Regions from separate parts of the Microbacterium gawkjiense genome, predicted to be linked through region 1. Evidence: predicted binding sites of a transcription regulator. Region 1 holds the regulator's gene; the other holds the start of a gene.
The links. Region 1 encodes HspR, which represses chaperone genes until heat shock. Its sites were predicted from a motif close to AAGTTGAGTCNNNNNGACTCAACTT; they were not measured.
Positions count from the first base shown of each region.

Region 1 (11,707 bases):
GAGGACGACCCGCTCGTCGCCCAGGCGGTCGAGGCCCGTGCCGAGCTGCCCGGGATCCCGGTCGTCGACGAAACGATCGCCGAATGGCCCGGTGGTCGCGAGGCCGTCGACCCGCACCACCGCCACCTGTCGCCGCTCGTGTTCGTCTACCCCGGCACCGAGCCGCTGACCGAGGACCTCGCTGCCGCGGCATCCCGCTTCCTCGACCTGCGCGAGGACGAGTCCACCGGCTGGTCGCTCGCGTGGAAGATCGCCCTCCGCGCCCGCCTCGCCCAGCCCGAGCGCGTCGCTGCGCTCCTCGCGCTCGTCTTCCGCGACATGTCCGTCGACCGCGGCGACCACTCGGGCGGCCTGTACGACAACATGCTCGCCGCGCACCCGCCGTTCCAGATCGACGGCAACCTCGGCTACACGGCGGGTCTCGCCGAGTGCCTGCTGCAGTCGCACGGCGACGGGATCGCGCTGCTGCCGGCGCTGCCCGCCGCGCTCGGCGCCGGATCCGTGCGCGGCCTCGTCGCCCGCCCCGGCATCGAGGTCGACCTCGCGTGGGATGCCGCCGGTGCCGTCACCTCGGCGCGGGCGCGGGCCCGCGTGACCACCGCCGAGGGAACGCACGCGTTCCGGCACGGAGACCACCGGATGGAGGCCGTGATCGGCTCGGCGTGGAGCGTGCTCATCGGGGAGTGATCGGCATCCCCCAGCCCTCGTTCGGGAATGCCCACGGTCTCGCGGCGTTCCCTCGAGACATGACACACGTAGGAATCATCGGCGCAGGACACATCGGCTCGGCCATCGCACAGGTGCTGGTCGGGCAGGGCCATCAGGTCGCGATCGCGAACTCGCGCGGGCCGGAGACCCTCGCAGAGCTCGTCGCCGAGCTCGGCGATAACGCGCAGGCCATGACGGCAGCGGAGGCCGCCGCCTTCGGTGAGTGGGTCGTGGTGACCGTGCCGCTCAAGGCGATCGACGACCTGCCCGTCGCGGAGCTCGCCGGCAAGATCGTCGTCGACACCAACAACTACTACTGGGAGCGCGACGGCCGCATCGCCGAGCTCGAGGAGAAGAAGACCACGACCTCGCGGATGCTGCAGGACCGCCTGCCGCAGTCGACCGTCGTCAAGGGCTTCAACCACATCCCCGCCGCCGACATCACGACCGACGGCGCCCCCGCGGGATCGCCGAACCGCCGCGCCCTCGCGACCGCGAGCGACTCGCAGGACGGCGTGACCTTCATCACCAAGCTCTACGACGACTTCGGCTTCGACACCGTCAACGTCGGCGGCCTCGACGAGAGTTGGCGCGTCGAGCGCGACCAGCCCGCGTACGTCATCCGGCAGAACGCCGACGAGCTGCGCGCGAACCTCGCCCGGGCCGAGCGCTGACCCCGGCATCCGCTCGCGAGCCGACGCGAACGGCACTCCTCCCCGGTGGATGGATGCCGAACGCGTCGGCTCGCGGTCGTTCAGCGCAGGTGCGCGGGGCGGGGGAGCTTCACGAAGAGCATCAGCACGAGTCCCAGCACGAGGACGATCGCGATGCCCAGGATGCCCCAGTAGGTCGCCCCGAAGACGGCGATGAAGAGCGTCCACATGGCCGGCGCGAGGAAGCTCACGACGCGGCCTGTCGTCGCGTAGAGGCCGAAGACCTCGCCCTGCATGTGCTCGGGTGTGACACGGGCGAGGAGCGACCGGGTCGACGCCTGCGCGGGACCGACGAAGGCGCACAGGAGCAGCCCGAGGATCCAGAACGGCAGCTTGCCGGCGTCGTGCAGCAGGAACACCGCGAGAGCCGTCACGACGAGGCCGCCGAGCGAGGTGAGGATGATCGCCCGCGCGCCGTACCGGTCGTCGAGGCGGCCGGCGACGACCGTCGAGATTCCTGCGACGAGGTTCGCGGCGATGCCGAACAGGATCACCTCGTTCGGCGAGAACCCGAAGGCCACGGCGGCGAGGACGCCGCCGAACGCGAAGACGCCGCCGAGCCCGTCGCGGTAGACGGCGCTCGCGAGCAGGAACCACGCGGTCGGGCGGTGCGAGCGGAACAGGTTCGCGATCGAGCGGAAGAACTCGCGGAACCACGCCGCGAAGCCCAGCGGCGGCGCGCCGGCGGGAGCGGGCGGTTCGGGGACGTTGCGGAAGAGCGGGATCGCGAACACGATCGTCCACACGGCGCAGCCGACCGCGATCAGCCGGTAGGCGAGTCCGTTCGACGTGTCGAGGCCGAACCACTCGACCGCGTTCAGGACCACGACCGCGACGAGGGCCAGGATGCCGCCGATGTAGCCGAGCCCCCAGCCGAGACCCGACACCTTGCCGACCGTGCGCGGGGTCGAGACGCTCACGAGCAGTGCGTTGTAGTTGACGCCGGCGATCTCGGAGGCGACGGCGCCGAGCGAGACGAGAATCGCGCCGATCCAGAAGAACGACGGGTCGGCGAAGACGAAGAACAGGCCGAACTGCAGGAGGGCGAGCAGAGCGGTCGCGATCAGCAGCCAGCGCTTCTTGCGGCCCTTCCGATCGGCGACCTGACCGAGGATCGGCGCCAGCAGCAGGATCGCGAGCCCCGCGATCGTCGAGACGAGGCCGTAGCCGCTCGACAGATCCGCGAGGGCGGACTGCTTGAGCGGGTCGTCGTCGGCGAGGGCCGCGATGTCCGCCGGCAGGAAGGTGTCGGAGACGAGGTACAGCGACACGAAGACGAAGGTCAGGATGACCGAGTTGAACGGCTGGGTCGCCCAGTCCCACATCGCCCACGACACGACGCTCTTTCGCGCGACGGGGCGCTCCTCGAGGTCCTGGAACATCACGGGCAGGGCGCCGCTGTCGGCGGTGGCGGGGATCTCGGGCGCCCCGCCGGTGGAACGCGTCATGAGGCGCACACTACCGCGCGTGCGGTACTTCCCGGTGACGTGGGCTCACCCGGCGACGGGGGCGTCCCAGACCACCGGCGTGACGGTGCCGTCGCGCCAGTCGCGGCGCAGGATGCTGTATGCGACGGATGCCAGCAGTCGCCCGTCGTCGACGGGCCAACCCTCGCGGTAGTACGCCTCCTGCACCCAGCCGCAGCGGACGAACACGCGGCGCATCGCCACGTTGTCCTCCCGCGTCTGCCCTTCGAACCTGTTGACCTCGGGCATGGTGGTGAACACGTGGTCGGTCGCGGCGCGGAGTACTGCGGCGGCGAGCCCGCGACCGCGGTGGGCGGTGTCGAGGCGCAGATCGAACAAGGGAGCGTCGTCGCTGAGGTCCTCGAGGCGGAAGAAACCCAGGCGACCGTGCTCGTCGGAGTCGATCCAGAAGGACGCGTGATCCTCGTCCGCGTACGCGCCGTCGTCGATCGCCTGCGAGATCTGCGCCGCCGTGGGATGCGTCCGCACGTGGAACGGGAACGACTGCGAGCTCATGAACGCGATGAGGGTGTCGCGGTCGGCACCGGTCGGGTCGAGGGGAGTGAAGCGGATCGGCATCCGTTCACGCTACGACGGCGAAGACGGGTCGATCGAGTCTGCAAACTTGATATGAGTCGGCTCAAGTTGGTTTGACGCTCGGGGCAGGTCGGAGTAGCCTTGAGTCATCGCGGCTCAGGTTGTGGCCGAAGCCGCGGAAAGACTTCAGATCTACGCAAACGCCACACGAAGGAGAATCACATGGCACGTGCAGTGGGAATCGACCTCGGAACGACCAACTCGGTCGTCGCCGTCCTCGAAGGTGGCGAGCCGAAGGTCATCGCCAACGCCGAGGGTCTTCGCACGACCCCCTCGGTCGTCGCGTTCACGAAGGACGGCGAGGTGCTCGTCGGCGAGACCGCCAAGCGCCAGGCCGTCACGAACGTCGACCGCACCCTCACCTCCGTCAAGCGCCACATGGGCACCGACTGGAAGACCCAGGCGATCGACGGCAAGAACTACACGCCGCAGGAGATCTCGGCCCGCATCCTGCAGAAGCTCAAGCGCGACGCCGAGCAGTACCTCGGTGACACGGTGACGGATGCCGTCATCACCGTCCCCGCCTACTTCAACGACGCCGAGCGTCAGGCCACGAAGGAGGCCGGTGAGATCGCGGGCCTCAACGTGCTCCGCATCATCAACGAGCCGACCGCCGCCGCGCTCGCCTACGGTCTCGACAAGGGCAAGGAGGACGAGCTCATCCTCGTCTTCGACCTCGGTGGTGGAACCTTCGACGTCTCCCTGCTCGAGGTGGGCAAGGACGACGACTTCTCCACGATCCAGGTGCGCGCCACCGCCGGTGACAACCGCCTCGGCGGCGACGATTGGGACCAGCGCATCGTCGACTACCTGATCAAGCAGTTCAAGGACACCAGCGGCGTCGACGTCTCGAGCGACAAGATCGCCCTGCAGCGTCTCAAGGAGGCCGCGGAGCAGGCGAAGAAAGAGCTCTCCAGCTCGCAGTCGACCTCGATCAACCTGCCCTACCTCTCGTTGACCGACTCGGGCCCCGTGTCGCTGTCCGAGACCCTGAGCCGCGCGAAGTTCGAGGACCTCACGAAGGACCTGCTCGACCGCACCAAGAAGCCGTTCGAGGACGTCATCCGCGAGGCCGGCATCAAGGTCGCCGACATCGACCACGTCGTGCTCGTCGGTGGGTCGACGCGTATGCCCGCCGTGAGCGAGCTCGTGAAGAAGGAAGCCGGCAAGGAGCCCAACAAGGGCGTCAACCCGGACGAGGTCGTCGCCGTCGGCGCCGCCCTGCAGGCCGGTGTCCTCAAGGGTGAGCGCAAGGACGTGCTGCTCATCGACGTCACCCCGCTGAGCCTCGGCATCGAGACCAAGGGCGGCATCATGACCAAGCTCATCGAGCGCAACACGGCCATCCCGACCAAGCGCAGCGAGACCTTCACGACCGCCGACGACAACCAGCCGTCGGTCGCCATCCAGGTCTTCCAGGGCGAGCGCGACTTCACCCGCGACAACAAGCCGCTCGGCACGTTCGAGCTCACCGGCATCGCGCCGGCACCCCGCGGCATCCCGCAGATCGAGGTCACCTTCGACATCGACGCGAACGGCATCGTGCACGTGTCCGCCAAGGACAAGGGCACGGGCAAGGAGCAGTCGATGACGATCACCGGCGGCTCGTCGCTGCCGAAGGACGACATCGAGCGCATGGTGCGCGAGGCCGAGGAGCACGCGGCCGAGGACAAGAAGCGCCGTGAGGCCGCCGAGGTCCGCAACCAGGCCGAGACCCTCTCGTACTCGATCGAGAAGCTCCTGAACGAGAACGCCGACAAGCTGCCCGAGGACGTCAAGACCGAGGTCCAGGCCGACGTCGACGCCCTCAAGACGGCGCTCGCGGGCGACAACGACGACACCGTCAAGGACGCCTACGACAAGCTGAACTCCTCGCAGACGAAGATCGGCGAGGCGATCTACGCCGCCAGCCAGGCCGAGGCCGCACAGGCCCCGACCGACGCGCCGGCCGGTGAGCAGGCGGCATCCGATGAGGATGTCGTCGACGCCGAGGTCGTCGACGACGAGGACGAGAAGAAGTAAGCATGGCGGACAAGGACTTCGAGGGGCCCGACGACGGCGACGAGGTCGTGGACTCCGGGGCTGCCGACCAGGCGGCCCCGGAGGGCGCCGCCGACGGTCCCGACACGCAGCCCGAAGAGCTGACGGTCGACGACATCCTCGGCGCCGCCCAGTCCGACGAGGCTGCGGTGGCCGATGCTCCCGCCGAGGAGCATGACCTCGTCCTCGACCTCAAGCGCGTCCAGGCCGAATACGCCAACTACCGACGCCGCACCGAGGAGCAGCGCGAGGTGGAGATCGCGCGCGCCAAGGGTTCCGTCGCGAAGGGGATGCTGCCGGTCCTCGACGACCTCGACCGTGCTGAGAAGCACGGAGACCTCGAGGAGGGCACGCCGCTCGCCGCGATCGCCGACAAGATCCGCACGGTCGTCGCCCGCCTGGGCGTCGAGCGTTACGGCGAAGCCGGTGAGGCCTTCGACCCGCAGCAGCACGAGGCGATCTTCCAGGCGCCGACTCCCGGCACCACCGAGGCGACGATCCTCGAAGTGGTCGAGGTGGGCTACCGCCTGGGCGACCTCGAGCTGCGTCCCGCCAAGGTCGTCGTCGCCGTCCCGGCCGAGTAAGGGAAGGGAGGGGCAATGGCCAGTCAGGACTGGTTCGACAAGGACTTCTACAAGGTCCTCGGTGTGTCGAAGGACGTCTCGGATGCCGAGTTGAAGAAGACGTACCGCAAGCTGGCGCGCACCTACCACCCCGACTCGAACGCGGGGGATGCCGCGGCCGAGGCGAAGTTCAAGGAGATCAGCGAGGCGTACTCGGTGCTCAGCGACAAGGAGCAGCGCGCCGAGTACGACCAGCTGCGCGCCATGGGCTCGGGAGCGCGCTTCCAGCCCGGCGCGAGCGGCGGCGGGTTCGAGGACGTGTTCAGCAGGTTCTCGACCGGAGGAGGCGGCCAGCAGGCCGACTTCGACGACCTGTTCGCGATGTTCGGGCAGCAGGGCGGGGGCCGCTTCGGCTCGGGCCGCTTCGGGCAGCCGAGCGGCGGGTTCCGCGGCTTCGGCGGTCCGCAGCGCGGTGCCGACGTCACCGCCCGCACGACCCTCGACTTCACCACGGCCGTGAAGGGCGACACGATCACCCTGCAGGGCGAGGACGGCAGGCCGATCAAGGTCAAGATCCCCGCGGGGGTCTCGGACGGGCAGAAGATCAAGCTGCGCGGGCGCGGCCGGCCCTCCCCGGACGGCGGCGAGGCGGGCGACATTGTGCTGACGGTGGGCGTGCGCCCGCATCCCGTCTTCACGCGTGAAGGGCTGAATCTCCGCATCCACGTCCCCGTGACGTTCACCGAAGCGGCCCTCGGCGCCACGATCGAGGTGCCCACGCTCGGCGGCGACGTCGTCAAGCTGCGCGTGGCCCCCGGCACCCCGTCGGGGCGCGTGCTGCGCGTCAAGGGGCGGGGCGTGCAGACCGCGAAGGGCACCGGCGACCTGCTCGCCGAGGTGCAGGTCGCGGTCCCGACGCACCTGGACGGACCGGCGCGCGAGGCGCTGGAACGCTTCCACGAGCTGGAACCCAAGGAGAACCCCCGCGCCGATCTGATGGCCAAGGCGCGCGAGTGAGGTGAGAGGCATGGCGAACGAGCAGGTCGACGAAGAGGCCCCGATCCTGGCGATCGCGGTCGCGGCCGAGCTCGCCGGCATGCACCCGCAGACGCTGCGCCAGTATGACCGGCTGGGACTCGTGGTACCGGCGCGCACCCGAGGCGGGTCGCGCCGGTACTCCCTCCGGCACGTCGCGCAGCTGCGCGAGGTTGCCCAGATGTCGGCCGACGGCGTGAGCCTGCCGGCGATCTCGCGCATCATCGAGCTCGAGAACGAGGTGCGGATGCTGCGCCGCGAGGTCTCGGGACTGCAGGCGCGCCTGCGCGACGAGGTCGCCGCCCGCCGCGGTGCCCGCGTGTTCGCCGCCGGCGCGACCGGCTCGGTCGTCACGCTCCGCCAGGGCACGCGCGTGCGCCGCGCGACCGACGTCGTGCTGTGGCGCCCGCATCCGTCCCCCTCCGACGACTGACGCTTTCGGCGGTTGCCGAGGGGTCGCAGATGGTCGCCCGACGGCGTCTGAAGCGACCATCTGCGACGTCTCGAGGCTTCTCCAGGGGGTCCGACGGGCGGGCGGATGTCCACAAGGGGGCGACGGGCGGGTGGGTGACGGTGATCGCGGCGGGATCGTTGGCGGATGCCGAGTGTCCTTCCCCCGGGTCTCCCCGACCGCTTCCTCGTCGCGCACGCTCTCGACGCCGGCGTCACGCGCCGTCGGTTGCGGCATCCGTCCCTTGCGGCGCCGTTCTACGGTGTCCGTTCCCGTGAAGAGGCTCACGACGTCAGGGCGCTCGCCCTCGGCTATCTGCCCAAGCTGCGGGCCGGGGAGCATTTCTCGCACGCGACGGCGCTCGTCCTCGCGGGAGGGTGGGCTCCCGACCGACTCCGGTCCGCCCTCGATGTGACCGCGCTCCCACCGATCATTCGGGCTCGCGGGGCGGGAGTGCGCGGGCACCGTTCCCAGGCGGCCCGCCTCCGGCTGATGGACGGGATGCCGGTGGTCGAGCCGGCGGTCGCGTGGTGCCAGGCGGCATCCCTTCTCAGCGACCGTGAGCTCGTTGTCGCGGCGGATGCGCTGCTCCGTCGCCACCACCCTGTGCTCACCGTCGATGCGCTGGAGGCCGCGGTCGCCGAGCGGGACGGGTCGCGCGGCGTGCGGCGATTGCGACGTGCGCTGGAGCTTACGGAGCCGCAAACCGATTCCGTCGCGGAGACGCTCCTTCGTCTGGACGCGCGGGAGGCCGGGCTTCCGCCGTTCGAGGTGAATGCCGAGATCCGGGATGCGCACGGTCGGTTCCTCGCCTACGGCGATCTGGTCCACGCGCCGACGAAGGTGCTGCTCGAATACGACGGGCAGCAGCATCGCCTCGACGACCGTCAGTTCGCGCGCGACGTGGATCGGTTGGACGACCTCGCCGCGGCGGGGTGGCGGGTCATCCGGGTGAACCGTTGGCATCGCGGCGCCGCCCGCCGGTGGGCACTCGAGCGCACCCGCGCCGCCCTCCTCGAGCGGGGATGGCGCCCCGAGGCGTCGCAGATGGTCGCTGCGCGCCGGCGAAAGTGACCATCTGCGACGTCTCGGCGGCGGGGCGCGGATGCCGGGGGTCAGGCGGGGTCGATGCGGAGGGTGCCGGGGCCCTCGCCGACGGTCAGGTCGTCGACCAGGCGCAGCGACCGGGCGAGGGCGTCGACGGCGGGGATGACGGTGCCGAACCGCTCGCGGTCGGAGATGACCGCGGTGAGTGTCACGAGGTGGGTGCCGGTGTCCCACGTGTACGACGCGAACGGGGTCTGACGCGGGTTCGGCGGCAGCGGCATCTCGAGCTTCTCGCCGACACCCAGGGGCGAGCCGGTGAACGTGACGGTGTCGTCGTACTCGATCGGCATGCTCGCCCGCATCGTGCGCAGCTGGGGCGTGAGCTCCTGCACCTGGGCCATCGCGACGAGCAGCTCGGGATCGTCCCTCCACACCCACGCGAGCAGCCGCCCGTCGGCGCGGCGCATGAGGGCGGGGATCGCCTGGCTCATCGCCCACGCCGCCACCTTGCTACCGGGCTGTTCGCGGCCGAACGCGGCGTTCGCCTGGGCGAGCAGCATCCCGATCGCCTTCTTGCGGGCGCGTCGTCCACGGAACCCGAAGGATCCCGTGATCGGGACCCATCGCGCGGGGTCCGCCTGGGCAGAGATTCGCGTCATGCCGACAAGCGTAGGTTGCTATCATCCGCCTATGCTGCGCGTCCCCCACGCTCGCAGCGCCGTCGCAGTGATCGTCGCGATCGCGCTCGCCCTCACCCTTCCCGCCTCGCCCGCGTTCGCCGCCTCCGTCCCGCCCAAGGCCGGCCTCGTGAACTACGTCGGCGCCTCGACGACCTCGCTGACGGTCGACTGGGCCGACATCCCGGGAGCGACGAGCTACTACGTCTACGCCGGCACGAGCCACGCGCAGGTCACGCGGCCCGAGCACCCCGTCAACCAGAAGACCACGACCTCCAAGGCGACGGTCACGGGGTTGAAGCCCGGGGTCGCGTACTTCATCCAGGTGCGCGGGGTGTCGTCGGCGGGCATGGGTCCGCGCTCGTCGCCGGTCGCGCACGAGACGATCACCGCGCAGGCGACCCTGCCGGCGTCGTGGCCGAGCTATCACGCGGTGAGCTGGAACGTCTGCTCCAACGTCTGCTCGGGCATCGCCTCGCGCAAGACCGTCATCGACAAGCGCATCGCCGAGCTCGCCCCCGACATCGTCGCCCTGCAGGAGGCGTCGAAGTACACCGCCGCCCCCTCGGGCTACCGGTTGGCCTACAACGGGCAGAACGACATCCTGATCCGCAACGGCCGGTTCGCCCCCGTCGCCGCGAAGTCCGGCGGTGCGACCTCCGGCGCGACGCTCTTCCCCTCGACCTACGCGTCGGCCGGCAAGGGGATGTCGTGGGCCGCCGTGCGGCACAGTTCCGGTGCCTACCTGCTCGTCGTCAACACGCACCTCGTGGTCGGCACCTCGGCATCCGTCGTCCGTCAGCGCGAGTACGAGGCCGGCAAGCTCGCCGACGCTATCTCGGCGACCCTGACCAGGCTGAACAAGACGCATCGGTCGCTCACCGACTGGACGAAGGCGCCGGTGATCGTCCTGGGCGACTTCAACACGCACAAGTCCCGCACCGGCGACAAGACCATGGCGGTGCTCGAGCAGCGCGGCTGGCACGACGCGTACGACCAGGCGCGTGTGCTCAGCTTGCAGCACTACAACACCGCGAACCCGACCATGTCGCTCACCCCGTTCGTCAGCGTCACGTGGGGCGACCACGTCGACAAGGTGCTCGTGCGGCCGTCGCGGTCGGTCGTGTTCCGGTGGGCGAACGCGGGCAAGACGGCGGGCGGAAAGTGGATCGGACCGCTCGGGTCGGACCACCACCCGCTCTCGGTGCGCCTCGGTCTGCGCTGATCCGGGGGCGGGGCGCGCCGGGCTCCCAGCGGAGGAGTCCCCGGCCCCCGGCTAGAATCGAGGCCCGGCGCCCCCGCATCCCTGCGCCCCACCGGTGGGACCCACCACTCCCGCCATCGACGCACAGATTGGCCCGTACCCCGTGACCATGACGCCCCCGGACCATCCCGCTTCTGAACGCGGACCCCTCACCATCGTGATCGCGGCCGACACGTTCGCGCCCGACGTGAACGGCGGCGCACGCTTCACCGAACGCCTCGCCGCCGGGCTCGCCGAGCGCGGCCACCACGTGCACGTCGCGACGCCGAGCGTCGGGCACCGCAACCACGGCGTGTTCACCGAGGAGATCGAGGGGCAGAAGCTCACCGTCCACCGCCTGCCCGGCTGGCGGTACCGGCCCCACGACTGGCTGCGTTTCGTGCTGCCGTGGATGGGCAAGCACTACGCGCGGCAGATCCTCGACACGGTGGACGTCGACGTCGTGCACAGCCAGTCGCACATCGTCATCGGCCGTGCGCTGACACGCATCGCGAACCAGCGCGGCATCCCGGTCGTGGCGACGAACCACATCATGGCCGACAACATCCTCGACTTCACGCTGCTGCCGAAGTTCCTCTACGACATCTTCCTCAAGATCGCGTGGGCCGATGCGGAGCGCACCTTCAAGATGTCGCGCGCCGTGACGACCCCCACCCGCAGGGCGGCGGAGTTCCTCGAGAACACGATCGACATCCAGGGCGTCGTCCCGATCAGCTGCGGCATCCGCAAGAGCAACTACACACCGGACCTCGAGCCGCGTGAGAGGCGCCGGCGCGTCCTGTTCGTCGGACGCCTCACCACCGAGAAGCACGTCGAGGTCACTCTCGAGGCGATCGCGAAGCTGCCCGACCTCGACATCGAGTTCGAGATCGTCGGGGGCGGCGACCAGCGCAAGAACCTCGGACAGGTCACCCAGCGCCTCGGCCTCGAGGACCGGGTCACGTTCCGCGGCCGGGTCTCGGAGGAGGAGCTGCGGGCGGCCTACACGCGGGCGGACGTCTTCGTCATCGCCTCGGTCGCCGAGCTGCAGTCCATCGCCACGATGGAGGCCATGGCCTCGGGCCTGCCCGTCATCGCCGCGAACGCCGTCGCGCTGCCGCACCTCGTCCACGACGGCGAGAACGGCTACCTCTTCGAGCCCGGGAA
Region 1 covers NZ_JAUZVV010000001.1:1,271,051-1,282,757, forward strand. The annotation lists gene Q9S71_RS06200 (glycosyl hydrolase family 95 catalytic domain-containing protein) at 1-687, shown strand, start outside; gene Q9S71_RS06205 (NADPH-dependent F420 reductase) at 747-1,382, shown strand; gene Q9S71_RS06210 (MFS transporter) at 1,463-2,869, opposite strand; gene Q9S71_RS06215 (GNAT family N-acetyltransferase) at 2,915-3,466, opposite strand; gene dnaK (molecular chaperone DnaK) at 3,647-5,506, shown strand; gene Q9S71_RS06225 (nucleotide exchange factor GrpE) at 5,509-6,108, shown strand; gene Q9S71_RS06230 (DnaJ C-terminal domain-containing protein) at 6,124-7,104, shown strand; gene Q9S71_RS06235 (heat shock protein transcriptional repressor HspR) at 7,115-7,555, shown strand; gene Q9S71_RS06240 (hypothetical protein) at 7,721-8,647, shown strand; gene Q9S71_RS06245 (hypothetical protein) at 8,689-9,279, opposite strand; gene Q9S71_RS06250 (endonuclease/exonuclease/phosphatase family protein) at 9,311-10,522, shown strand; gene Q9S71_RS06255 (glycosyltransferase) at 10,671-11,707, shown strand, end outside.

Region 2 (11,707 bases), 790 kb from region 1:
TCGTGATCTCGTCGTTGTAGTCCATGACGGCCGCGTCACCGCCCTCACCGCGGTCGGTGCGGAGGTCGTCGAAGACGTCCATCATCTGCACCGACCAGTTGCCGGCGCTGGGGGCGCTCGAATCCCCGGTCGACGCCGCCGCGTCCGACGCGTATGTCGCGTTCTTCTGCTCCTCGGTGAAGCCGGTGGCGGCGAATGCCGGCCCGGCGGTCAGGGTGCAGGCGACGAGGATGCCGAGTCCGCCGATCGCCGTGCCGGCGCGGACACCGGCTCGACCTGTCTGTTTCTTCACGCTCACGGGCGCGCCTCACTTCCGTTGGGGTGCGGGGGTGGTCGCAGACTATCGACGCTCGTGCCTCTTGTCAGGACATAGCAACAAGAGTCTTCGTGAGAATCCTCTCCTCGAGAGGCGAACGCAGCGTGACGGCGTGGTTACCGTCCGACGTCGGATCGGTCAGACCCCGCCGCCACCGCCGCCGCCTCCTCCGCCGCCGGCACTCCCGCCGCCGCTGGACCCGCCCGTCGACGCGGACGAGGTCGATGCCGCCGACAGCGACCCGATGCTCGACGAGAACGAGGCCGCGTCGAAACCGCCGGTGCCCGCGTACCAGACCGGCGCCGCGACGCCCGCGGAGGCGTAGAGCACCGCGAGGTGCCCCGCCCACTGCTTCTCCTGCCCGAACACGACCGCATAGGGCAGCAGGCGCTCGTAGAGGTCGAGCATCACCCGCGGATCCCCCGTGTCGACGGGACGGCGCTCCGCACCTCGGGGCGATTGCAGCATCCGGATGCGGTCCGCCTCCGCCCATTCGATGAACTGACGCAGCCCCGCGAGATGGTCCCGCACCTCGGCGCCGCTCTCCGTGAGCGGCTTGCGGGCGATCATCCCGATCACCACGACGGCCACCGCGATCCCGCCGAACAGCCCGATGAGCGGCCACAGCGGATCGACCGCCCGATCGGACAGCGCGATCGTCGCGATGACGAGGACGGCCACGAGCACCGCCGCGACGACGGCCGGGACCGCTCGCACCCACGCGGGGACCTCGCGTCGGAAACCGCGATCGCGGAGCGCCGACTCGGCATCCTTCAAGATCCGCTGCGCCGTCGAGGAGAGGCGCGTGTCCGAGGTGCCGAACTCGAAACGGTCACCCGTCCGGCCGTCGGGGAACAGTCCCGTCAGGAGCGCCCGGCCGTCGGCATCGGCACGCGAGGTGTCCACCAGTTCGGCGACGAGCTTCGCGGACCCCCATCGGGGCTTCTCCCCCTCGGTGATGCGGATGGAACCGACGATGGCCTGCTCGAGCACCTCGGCGGGGATGGCCTTGCCGGTCTTTTGCAGCAGCACCGCGGCGTGCAGCGCGTCGACCCCCGCGGGCGGTTCGGATTCCGCGATCACCGTCGGCCTGCCGGCTTCGTCGGAGAGGTGGCGGCGCCGCAGCCACAGCGTCCACCCCGCGACCCCGACGAGGCCCGCACCGGCAGCGGCGTGCCCCCAGCCCAGCGGTGTGCCGAGGTACGAGGTGTCGAGCGGCTCGAAGGTGCCGTCGGCGAACCCGACCGCGAAGGTCAGAGATTCGCGTGGGCCGAGCTCGGCCTGCCGCGCGACGATCGTCGCGCCCGAGGAGGACGTGTCGATGTCGATGCCGTCGCACGGCGTCTCGGCCCCGAACGGTCCGGCATAGCAGGCGAGGGAGCCGGCGGCATCCGCGATCTCGCCGTCCAGATGCAGCCTCACCGTCACCTCACCGAACGGCTGCGCCCAATCGAACCCGTTCACGTCCCAGTAGAGCTCGAGTCCCGTGTCGGGGAACTCTCGCGTCACGTTGTCGAGGGTGTAGGTGAGGACGAAGGTCTGGCGACCGTGGACGTAATCCTCGGATCTCGCCGTCACGACCAGTCCGTCCTCGCCGTCGTCGGTCTCGACGACCTCCCACGGGTCGCCCTCCGCGTCCACCGCCGATTCGAGGCTCGGCCGCAGCGGCTGACCGTCGTACTCGTCGGGGATCACCCGTCGGATGCCGCGGTTCTGGTCGGTCTCGGGGAACCGCGCCACGAACTCCTCGACCACCCGCATCCGACTCGTGCCGTCCTCGGCGCGGGTCAGCGTGTAGTCGACGGTCAGACTGTCGAAGGAGAAGTCCTCGACGTCGGCGTTCGCCGCCGAGGGAGCGCCCACGAGAACGCCGAGCGCGACGGCGACGACGGCTCCGGCACGGGCGAGACGACGGGACCAGGGCTGCACGCGGTCAACCCTATGAGCGACGCTACAGTTGACGCCATGACCGACCGCCGCCTCGCCATCGCTGCCTGGGAGAGCCTCTTCCGCGCGCAGCACGAGGTCCTGGCGGAGATCTCGCGGGACTTCGAGGACGACGACCTCTCGAGTGCCGAATACGACGTGCTCCTGACCGTCACGCGCTGCGAGGGTCACACCGCGCGGCTGCGCGACGTGACGGCGAACATGCTCATCAGCCAGCCGAGCGTGTCGCGCCTGGTCGACCGGATGGTGGCGCGGGGGCTCGTCGCGAAGTGCCCCGACCCCAACGACGGCCGCGGCGCCGTGCTGCGCGCCACGGAGCAGGGCGCGGCGATGTTCCGCCGGCTCGCGACGACGCACGGCCGCACCATCGCCGAGCGGATGTCGGTGCTCACCGACGACGAACTCGCCGAGCTCGAGCGGCTCACCGCTCGCCTGCGCGGCGTCTGACGACAGGAAGATCGCCCCGCACCCGAGACGGGGTGCGGGGCGATCGTCGTCTCACCGCCGGAGCGGTGCGCCGGTCACTGGTCGATCGGCTGCGGCTCGCTCTCGCGAGTGGTGATAGTCGGGGACGAACCGTCGGCGACGACCTCGACCTTGCGCGGCTTGGCCTTCTCGCTCACCGGGATGGTGACGGTCAGCACACCGTTGTTGTAGGTCGCGGTGATGGCGTCGGTGTCGATGCCCTGGCCGAGGTTCAGCTGGCGGAGGAAGCTCGCGGTCTCACGCTCGCGCGTGATCCACTTGACCCCCTCGCCCGACGACAGCGTGCGCTCGGCGCGGATGGTCAGCAGCTGGCCGTCGACGTCGATGTCGACCGACCCCGGGTCGATGCCGGGGAGGTCGGCGTTCAGCACGTAGTGGTCGCCGTCGCGGTACAGGTCCATCGGCATCCGTCGCGGGCCGCGGCGCGTGTCGAAGAGCGTCGACGCCAGGCGGTCGATTTCACGGAACGGGTCGTAGGTCGCCATGATTCTCTCCTTTGTGCAAGTGGTCTGAAAGTTGAGCCCCTGCGGCTCAAGTACGTCCAGATTAGCACTCGCGCATGGAGAGTGCCAATGGTTCTCGCACGGCGAACGACGCGGCGGAGGTGCCCCGTAGGCTGACCGCATGAGCGCCCACGAGATCGCCCCCGAGCCCGCCGACCCGTTCCTCTGGCTGGAGGAGATCGACGGATCCGCGGCTCGCGCGTGGGCCGCGGAGCGCACCGCCGAGACCGAAGGCGCCTATGCGGGCGCTGCCCGCGACGCGCTCGAGACCAGGCTCACCGGCATCCTGCAGGACCCCGACCGCCTCGTCGTCCCCAGTCGTCACGGCGACCTCATGTACGACCTGTGGCGGGATGCCGACAACCCGCGCGGCCTCTGGCGCCGGACGTCCCTTGCCGCCTTCACGGCGGGCACTCCGGACTGGGAGATCCTGCTCGACGTCGACGCACTGGGCCGCGAGGAGGGAAGGACCTGGGCCTTCGCCGGCGCGACGCACGGCCCGGCCGGCAGCGGCCGCGCGCTCGTGCGCCTGAGCCCCGACGGCGGTGACGCCGCCGTGGTGCGCGAGTTCGACCTGGAGACCCGCCGCTTCGTCGAGGACTCCCCCTTCGCCCTCGACGCGGAGAAGTCCATGATCGCGTGGGTCGACCGCGACACGCTGCTCGTCGCCACGGCCCTGCACGGCGGCGGCGTCACGGACTCGGGCTATCCGATCACCGCCCGCGCCTGGCGCCGCGGCGAATCGCTCGAGGACGCGCCGCCGATCCTCACGGGTGTCTCGTCGGACGTCGGCGTCTTCGCACACGTCGATCACACGGGCGGTTCCGCGACGCCGATCGTCGTCATCGCGCACGACTTCTTCCACTCCGAGGCGTGGGTGTGGAACGGCGCCGAACCGCACCTGATCGCCGTGCCGCAGGACGCGCACGCCGACGTGCACGGAGACCTGGTCGCCGTCCGGACGACGACGCCGTGGCGCATCGGCGACACGACGCATCCGTCGGGCACCCTCCTGCTCGGCCCCCTCGAGACCGTGACGAGCGGGGACGGGTCGGGACTCCGTGTCGCGTTCGCGCCGACCGACACCGCGGTGCTCGAGTCCTGGACGTGGACGAAGACCCGCCTCGTGCTGACGATCCTCGACCGCGTGCAGAGCCGGCTGGTGTCGCTCGACCCGGCGACGCTGACCGGTGTCGAGCTCGACCTCGGGCTCGGCGACGACGACCTCTTCAGCGCGAACGTCGCGACAGCCGACGACGACGAGGACGACCAGCTCTGGGTCGTCGCGCGCGGCTTCCTCACACCGCCCACCCTGCTCGTCCTCGACCCGGGAGCGGAGCCGCGGGTCGTCGACCGCAGCCGCGCGACCTTCGACGCGACGGGTCTCGTCGCCGAGCAGCACTGGGCGACGTCGGCCGACGGCACCCGGGTGCCGTACTTCGAGGTCGGCCCCCGCGAGCGTCACGGCGCTCTGCCCGTGCTGATGAACGGCTACGGCGGCTTCGAGCACGCGCTGACGCCGGAGTACCCGACGATCGTGGGCCCGGCTTGGCTCGAGCAGGGTCGGGTGTACGTCGTCGCGAACATCCGGGGCGGCGGTGAGTTCGGCCCGGAATGGCACCTCGCGGCGCTCCGTGAGAACCGCCACCGCGCGTACGAGGACTTCGCCGCCGTCGCCCGTGACCTCGTCGCCCGCGGCGTCTCGACCCCCGACCGCATCGCCTGCCACGGGCGCAGCAACGGCGGGCTGCTCGTCGGCAACATGCTGACCCAGTACCCCGACGACTTCGGCGCGATCGTGTGCGGCGTCCCGCTGCTCGACATGCGGCGGTACACGCGCCTGTCGGCCGGCGCGAGCTGGATCGCCGAGTACGGCGATCCCGACGACCCCGCCGACTGGGAGTTCGTGAAGACCTTCTCGCCGTACCACCTCATCGAGCCCGGGCGGCGGTACCCGGCATCCCTCATCTACGCGGCGGCCAGCGACGACCGGGTCGGGCCGGTGCAGGCGCGCAAGATGGCGGCGCGGTTGGCGGACGAGACGGATGCCGAGGTGCACTACCTCGAGCCCGTCGAAGGCGGTCATGCGGGCACCATCGACGCGGCGGCCACCGCGGCGCTGCATGCGACGATCCACGCGTTCCTCGACAGCACGGTGGGCCGCGCCGACTGAGGCGGGAACGCCCGCCCTCTACGCTGGGAGCGGGAGGTCCACCGCATGAGCACCATGGGGGCCGTCGAGGAGGAACTCGCGGCCACGCTGTCGACCGTCGCTGAGTGCACCCGCGTCGACGAGGCCGCGGCGGACCGCATCCGTCGGCACCTTCCCGCGCTGCACGACGCCCTCGCCGAGCGGGCGGACTCCTCGTCGTCGCTGCTGGCCGATCTCGTGACGGCAGCGGTAGTGGCGGCGAACGGTCGCTCGCTCGAACTCAAGGTGCACGGTGAGCAGCGCGCGGCCCACGCGCCTACTTCCCGCTCGCGCTACGCCCTCGGCGCGGCGTGCTTCGCGGATCGTTACGCCGGCAACCTCGCGGGGCTCCGCGACGAGATCCCAGCGCTGCGCGAACTCGGCGTGAGCGTGCTGCACGTGCAGTCGCCGTTCGCCCGGCGCGAGGACGGCGCCGTCGACCTGCGCCGCGGCGACCCCGGACTCGGCTCGATCGACCGGCTCTCCGACCTGGCGGCCGAACTGCGCCTGTCGGGGATCGCCCTGGCCGTCGACGTCCCCGCCGCCTCGGATCTGCGCGTGTTCGTCGACGATCTGCTGTTCCTGGCCGGCCGCGGCGTCGAGGTCTTCCTCGTCCCCGACCGCGAGACGGCGGCGGTCACCGCCCCGGTGCTCGCGATCGGTGCGCCCGGGGTCGAGGTGCTGCCGGCATCCCCCGGGTCCGCGCCGCTGTGGCAGGCGTTCGCCACGGGGGACGCCGCTCCCCTGCAGCACGCGCTCGAGCGGCGTGACGGACGCAGCGTCGTCGTCGCCGTCCGCGACGCCGACGCGGTCGTATGGCAGACGGATGCCGCCGAGCTCACCGCGCGCTACACCGACGGCTCCGCCTTCGGCCGGGGGATCGCGACCGACGGCGGCGTCGCGGGGACCACGGCCTCGCTCGCCGGCGTCGAGGCCGGCGACCCGCTCGGCGAGGCGCGGGTGGTGCTGGCCCACGCGCTCCTGCTGAGCCTGCCGGGGCTGCCGATGCTGTGGCTCGGCGACGAGGTGGGCCAGCTCAACGACCCGACGTTCCGCGACGATCCGGAGCGACGCGACGACGCCCGGTGGACGCACCGGGGCCAGAAGCCGCGGGACCGCTACGCCCAGATGACGGATGCCGCCACCTCGGCCGGCCGGCTCCGGCGCGACATCACGAAGCTCATCGCGGTGCGTCACACGACGCCGGAGTTCGACGGGGCGCGCCTCATCGGTTTCGACGTGCCGGCGCCGTCGGTCGTGGGCTACCAGCGACCCGGCGACGGGACCGTCGTGCTGATGCTGGCGAACGTCGCCGCCGAACCGGTGCACGTGCCGGCCGTGACGCTGTCGGGCTTCGCGCCGACCGCCCTCGATCTCGTCGAGGGTGTCGACGTCGGGATCGACGAAGGGCTCACGCTGCCCGCCTGCGGATTCCGCTGGCTGCGCGTGAGCCCTGTCGCTTGAGTCCGGTCCTCTGAGACCGGCCCTCTGAGTCCGGCCCTCTGAGACCGACGGAGGTCAGTCCTCGACGACCGTGACGGTGACCTCGATGTTGCCCCGGGTGGCGTTCGAGTAGGGGCAGACCTGGTGCGCGGCATCCGCGAGCGCCTGCGCCTGGTCGTGCGGGAGGTTGGGGATGACGACCTCGAGCTCGACGGCGAGGCCGAATCCGCCCTGGCCGTTCGAGCCGATGCTGACGCGCGAACCGACGCTGGTGTCCTCGAGGGTCACCTTCTGCGCGCGGGCGACGGACTGCAGGGCGCTGTGGAAGCAGGCGGCGTAGCCCGCGGCGAAGAACACCTCGGGGTTCGGAGCGCCACCGGCGCCACCCATCTCCTTGGGGACGCGCACGTCGGTGTCGACGAGACCGTCGGCGGTGCGGACGTGCCCGTTGCGGCCGCCTCCGGTCGCGAGGGCCTCTGCGGTGTAGAGGGCTTCCATGGGGGTCCTTTCGTCAGGAGGCGATCGCCTCGTCGGTGGTGCGCATGACGCGGTTCAGGTCGTGGACCACGTCGAGCAGCATCCGCGCCTTCTCTTCGTTCAGCCCGGTGCAGCGCGCGATCTCCGCGCCGACGACGGACAGCTCCGAGCGGAGAGTGCGGCCGTCGTCCGTCAGCGCGACCTCGACGACACGCTCGTCGTGGGGGCTGCGCGAACGGGAGACGACACCGCGCGCTTCGAGGCGGCGGATGAGGGGCGAGAGGGTGCCCGAATCGAGGAAGAGCTCTTCGCCCAGTTCCTTGACCGACCGGGGCTCCTGCTCGCCGAGGGCGACGATGACGAGGTACTGCGGGTACGTCAGCTTCCACGGCGCGAGCACACGCCGATAGGCCTGCGTGAACGCGTGGCTGGCCGAGTACACCCCGAAGCACACCATCTGCTCGATCGCTCTCATACGACAATGGTTGCACGCAATTGAATTGTGCACAACTTACCTGTCGTCGTGGACAGGCAATACTGATCGGATGACGACGACGGATGCCGCGACGGGCGATGAGCCGGCGGGACCTCGCGCCATGACGCAGGCTGCGCAAGGTCCCGCTCCCGTCAGATCGTGACGAGCGCCTTCAGCGTCGACCGTGCATCCATGTCGGCGTACGCGGCGGGCACATCGTCGATCGTGTAGGTGCGGTCGAACACCTTGCCGGGAGTGATCGTTCCGTCGAGGACGAGCGGGATCGACTCCTCGATGTAGGCACGAACAGGGGCCGGGCCGCCTGTGAGGGTCAGATTCCGGCCGAACAGCGACATGAAGCCGACGCCGGCCTTCTCATACTGCGGCACACCGACCCGCGAGATCACGCCGCCGGTGCGCGCGACGCGGTGCGACTGCTCGTAAGCGGGCATGAGGCCCACGGCTTCGAGCACGACGTGCGACCCGAAGCCGCCCGTGAGGTCGAGGACCTTCTGGATTCCCTCCTCGCCGCGCTCGGCGACGACATCGGTCGCGCCCCACTCGACGCCCAGATCGGTGCGATCCTTGTGTCGACCCATGAGGATGATCCGCTCCGCGCCCAGCTGCTTCGCGGCGAGCACCGCGGACAGACCGACCGCGCCGTCGCCGACCACCGTGACGGTCTGACCGGGCTGGATGCGTGCCATGTGCGCGGCGTGGTAACCCGTCAGGTACACATCCGACAGCGTCAGCAGAGACGGGAGGAGTTCCTCGTCCTTCTCTGTCACGCCGGGCACGACGACGAGACTGCCGTCGGCCAGCGGGATCCGGGCGAGCTCGGCCTGCAGTCCCGCCGTCTCGGGCGTCGCGTAGAAGCCGCCGTGCGGGCACGCCGTCTGGAACCCGTCCTTGCAGATCGGGCAGGTGTTGTCGGCGAACGCGAAGGGCGCGATGACGAGGTCGCCCTTCTTCACCTGGGTGACCGCTGACCCGAGCTCCTCGACGACGCCGAGGAGCTCGTGTCCCATGCTCTGACCATGCTCGCTCGCGCCCATTGAGTGGTACGGGTGGAGATCGGACCCGCATACGCAGGTGCGGACCGTGCGCACGATGGCGTCGGTGGGCTGCTGGATGACCGGATCTGCGACAGTCTCGACGCGGACGTCCCCCGCGCCGTACATGATGGTGGCCTTCATATGTCCTTCTCTTATATTCGGGTTGTCGTGGGTCAGCTGTGGGCGAAGACGGCGCGGACGACGCCAATCGCCGCCATGGCGCGCGGCCAGCCGACGTAGAACGCAAGGTGGGTGATCGCCTCGACGAGTTCGGTCTCGGTGACCCCGTTGTCGCGCGCGAAGCTCGCGTGGAACGTCAGCTGCTCGGTGGCGCCGAGCGTGACCAGAGCGGTCACGGTGACGAGGCTGCGGTCGCGCTTGGACAGCTCACTGCGCTCCCAGACCTCGTCGAAGAGGATCTTGTCGGTGTAGTGCGCGAGAGCGGGGGCGATGTCGCCGATGGCATCCGCTCCGCCCGTCCAGCCGCTCATTCGGTCTTCCCTTCGTACTCGGCGTCCGTGATGTGCTCTTTCCACACCGTCGTCGTCGCGGGGTCGTCGCCGTTCTCGAGCATCGCGATGTGCTCCATGAACGTGTCATCAGCAGACGCGTGCCAATGGTCCTGTCCGGGCGGCGTGTACAGCGTCTCGCCGGGACGGACCTCGATGATCTCGCCGTCGCGCGTGCCGAATCGGGCTACGCCCTGCGTGACGCGGAGGTACTGGCCGCGGGCGTGGGAGTGCCACGCCGTGCGCGCCCCCGGTGCGAACTTGACGACGGCGACGCTCATGCGCTGATCGGGTTCGTTGGGCACCGCGATCATGTCGACCCACACGTCACCGGCGAACTGCTCCGGCTGATTCTTGGCTGTCGGGCGCTGGGGCTCGATCCTCATAGCCTTCCTTCTCTGTTGTCGGGATTCTGGGGGGCGCCGCGCACTCGCACGACGATCAGACTCGCGGGCGGGTCGATCCGGCCGCCGTAATCTGTCCGGCGCGCTGTGACACCGCCGCCCGGTACCACCGCGATCCGACACCGTTCCACGCCCGCACGAACAGCCGGCCGTCGACGACGACGGACCAGATCCACGTCGGTGTCCCGGGAGTGATCCCGTCGGCCCGGAGCGGTGCGATATGCGGGTCGTCCGTGGCTGCGATGGCGGCGAGGTCCTCCTCACCCCACTCGGTCATCGGCCCACCGCCGACTCAGTGTCGGTCGACTCCTCGGGGGCAGACGGGTGTTCGGCAGCCCACGACGCCAGCAGGCGCAGTCGGTCGGCAGACGCGGATCCGGGTTCGGCCGTGTACACCAGCAGGACGTTCCCCGGCTCCGCCGTCACCGCGAGCTCCTCATACGCGAGGGTGAGCTCACCGACGACGGGATGCTGGAATCGTTTCGTCCCGGCCCCGTGCGTGCGCACGTCGTGCGCTGCCCACAGCCGCCGGAACGTCTCGCTCCGGGTCGACAACTCCCCTACCAGCTCCTGCAGGGCACGATCGTGGGGATCGCGGCCGGCCTCGGCCCGCATGATCGCGACACACATCCCCGCGAACACCTCCCAATCCGGGTAGAACTCGCGCGCCGCCGGATCGAGGAACTGGAATCTCGCGAGGTTAGGGACGCGACCGCCGTCGCCGATCACGGGCGAGTAGAAGGCGCGCCCGAGTTCGTTCACTGCGAGGAGATTCTGACGCGGGTCCCGGACGAACGCGACAGCGTCGGTGATCGCCCCGAGCGCCCAGTGGAGGCTCGCCCGCGGTGCCCCCGCCCTCGGTGCGCGTCGACGGGAGCGGCCGCTGGTCGGGATGCCGTCCGCCGCGCGCGCGAGGTCGAGCAGGTGAGCGCGCTCCGTGTCGTCGAGCTGCAGCGCATCGGACACCGCATCGAGCACGGCCGCCGAGGCGCCGGCGATGGCACCGCGCTCCAGCTTGGCGTAGTACTCGACACTCACGCCGGCGAGAGCCGCGACCTCACTGCGGCGAAGCCCGTCCACGCGCCGGTTCGATCCTGCGGTCAGCCCTGCCGCCTCCGGGGTGACCCGCGCGCGGCGCGACATCAGGAACTCACGCACCTCGGCCTTGTTGTCCATGCGTCGAGGCTAGATCGCAGGGCACCGCCGTGGGAGACCCTCCGGGTACACCCCCCGCGAGGCATCCCCGAAGCGAAATCGCTCACGCGTACCCGCGCACGGCCCGTGAGATCATCCCGCCGCGCAGACCATCGCCCCAGGGATGCCCCGCCGGTACACCCTTCACCGGTGACTCCCGCGAGCCGGGCGACCCGCGAGAGGGTGGCACCATGACCGCTCGCCAGCCCGCACGCGCCGCACACCGACGACTTCTGCCGGCTCTGTTGCTCCTGCTCACCGTGTTCGGCCCGATCTCGATGGACCTGTATCTGCCCGCGTTGCCCGCCCTGGCGGGGGAGCTCGGGGCGGCGACCTCGGTCGCGCAGCTCACCGTGACCGCCTGCCTCATCGGGCTCGCCGCCGGCCAACTCGTCGCAGGCCCTCTCTCCGACCGCTACGGCCGCCGCGGCATCCTGCTCGTCGGAATCGTCGCGTACATCGCAACGTCCGCCCTGTGCGCCGCGAGTCCGACCATCGAACTGCTCATCGCGGCGCGCGTCGTGCAGGGCATCGCCGGCGGCGTCGGCGTCGTGATCGCGAACGCCGCCGGGCGCGACACCTACTCCGGTGGCGAGCTGATCCGCTTCTACGGACGCCTCACGGTGGTCGGCGGGTTCGCCGCGATCGTCGGGCCGTTGATCGGAGGCCTGCTCAACACGATCGTCGACTGGCGCGGACTGTTCACC
Region 2 covers NZ_JAUZVV010000001.1:478,348-490,054, forward strand. The annotation lists gene Q9S71_RS02365 (acid phosphatase) at 1-298, opposite strand, end outside; gene Q9S71_RS02370 (DUF2207 domain-containing protein) at 455-2,245, opposite strand; gene Q9S71_RS02375 (MarR family winged helix-turn-helix transcriptional regulator) at 2,282-2,710, shown strand; gene Q9S71_RS02380 (Hsp20/alpha crystallin family protein) at 2,785-3,234, opposite strand; gene Q9S71_RS02385 (prolyl oligopeptidase family serine peptidase) at 3,374-5,425, shown strand; gene Q9S71_RS02390 (alpha-amylase family protein) at 5,471-6,907, shown strand; gene Q9S71_RS02395 (organic hydroperoxide resistance protein) at 6,962-7,384, opposite strand; gene Q9S71_RS02400 (MarR family winged helix-turn-helix transcriptional regulator) at 7,398-7,820, opposite strand; gene Q9S71_RS02405 (zinc-binding dehydrogenase) at 7,991-9,034, opposite strand; gene Q9S71_RS02410 (carboxymuconolactone decarboxylase family protein) at 9,067-9,384, opposite strand; gene Q9S71_RS02415 ((R)-mandelonitrile lyase) at 9,381-9,788, opposite strand; gene Q9S71_RS02420 (DUF2255 family protein) at 9,844-10,083, opposite strand; gene Q9S71_RS02425 (helix-turn-helix transcriptional regulator) at 10,080-10,982, opposite strand; gene Q9S71_RS02430 (multidrug effflux MFS transporter) at 11,192-11,707, shown strand, end outside.
Region 2: Q9S71_RS02380 (Hsp20/alpha crystallin family protein) is a predicted target of HspR. The motif match lies at 3,263-3,287, and genes of this name have one in related genera.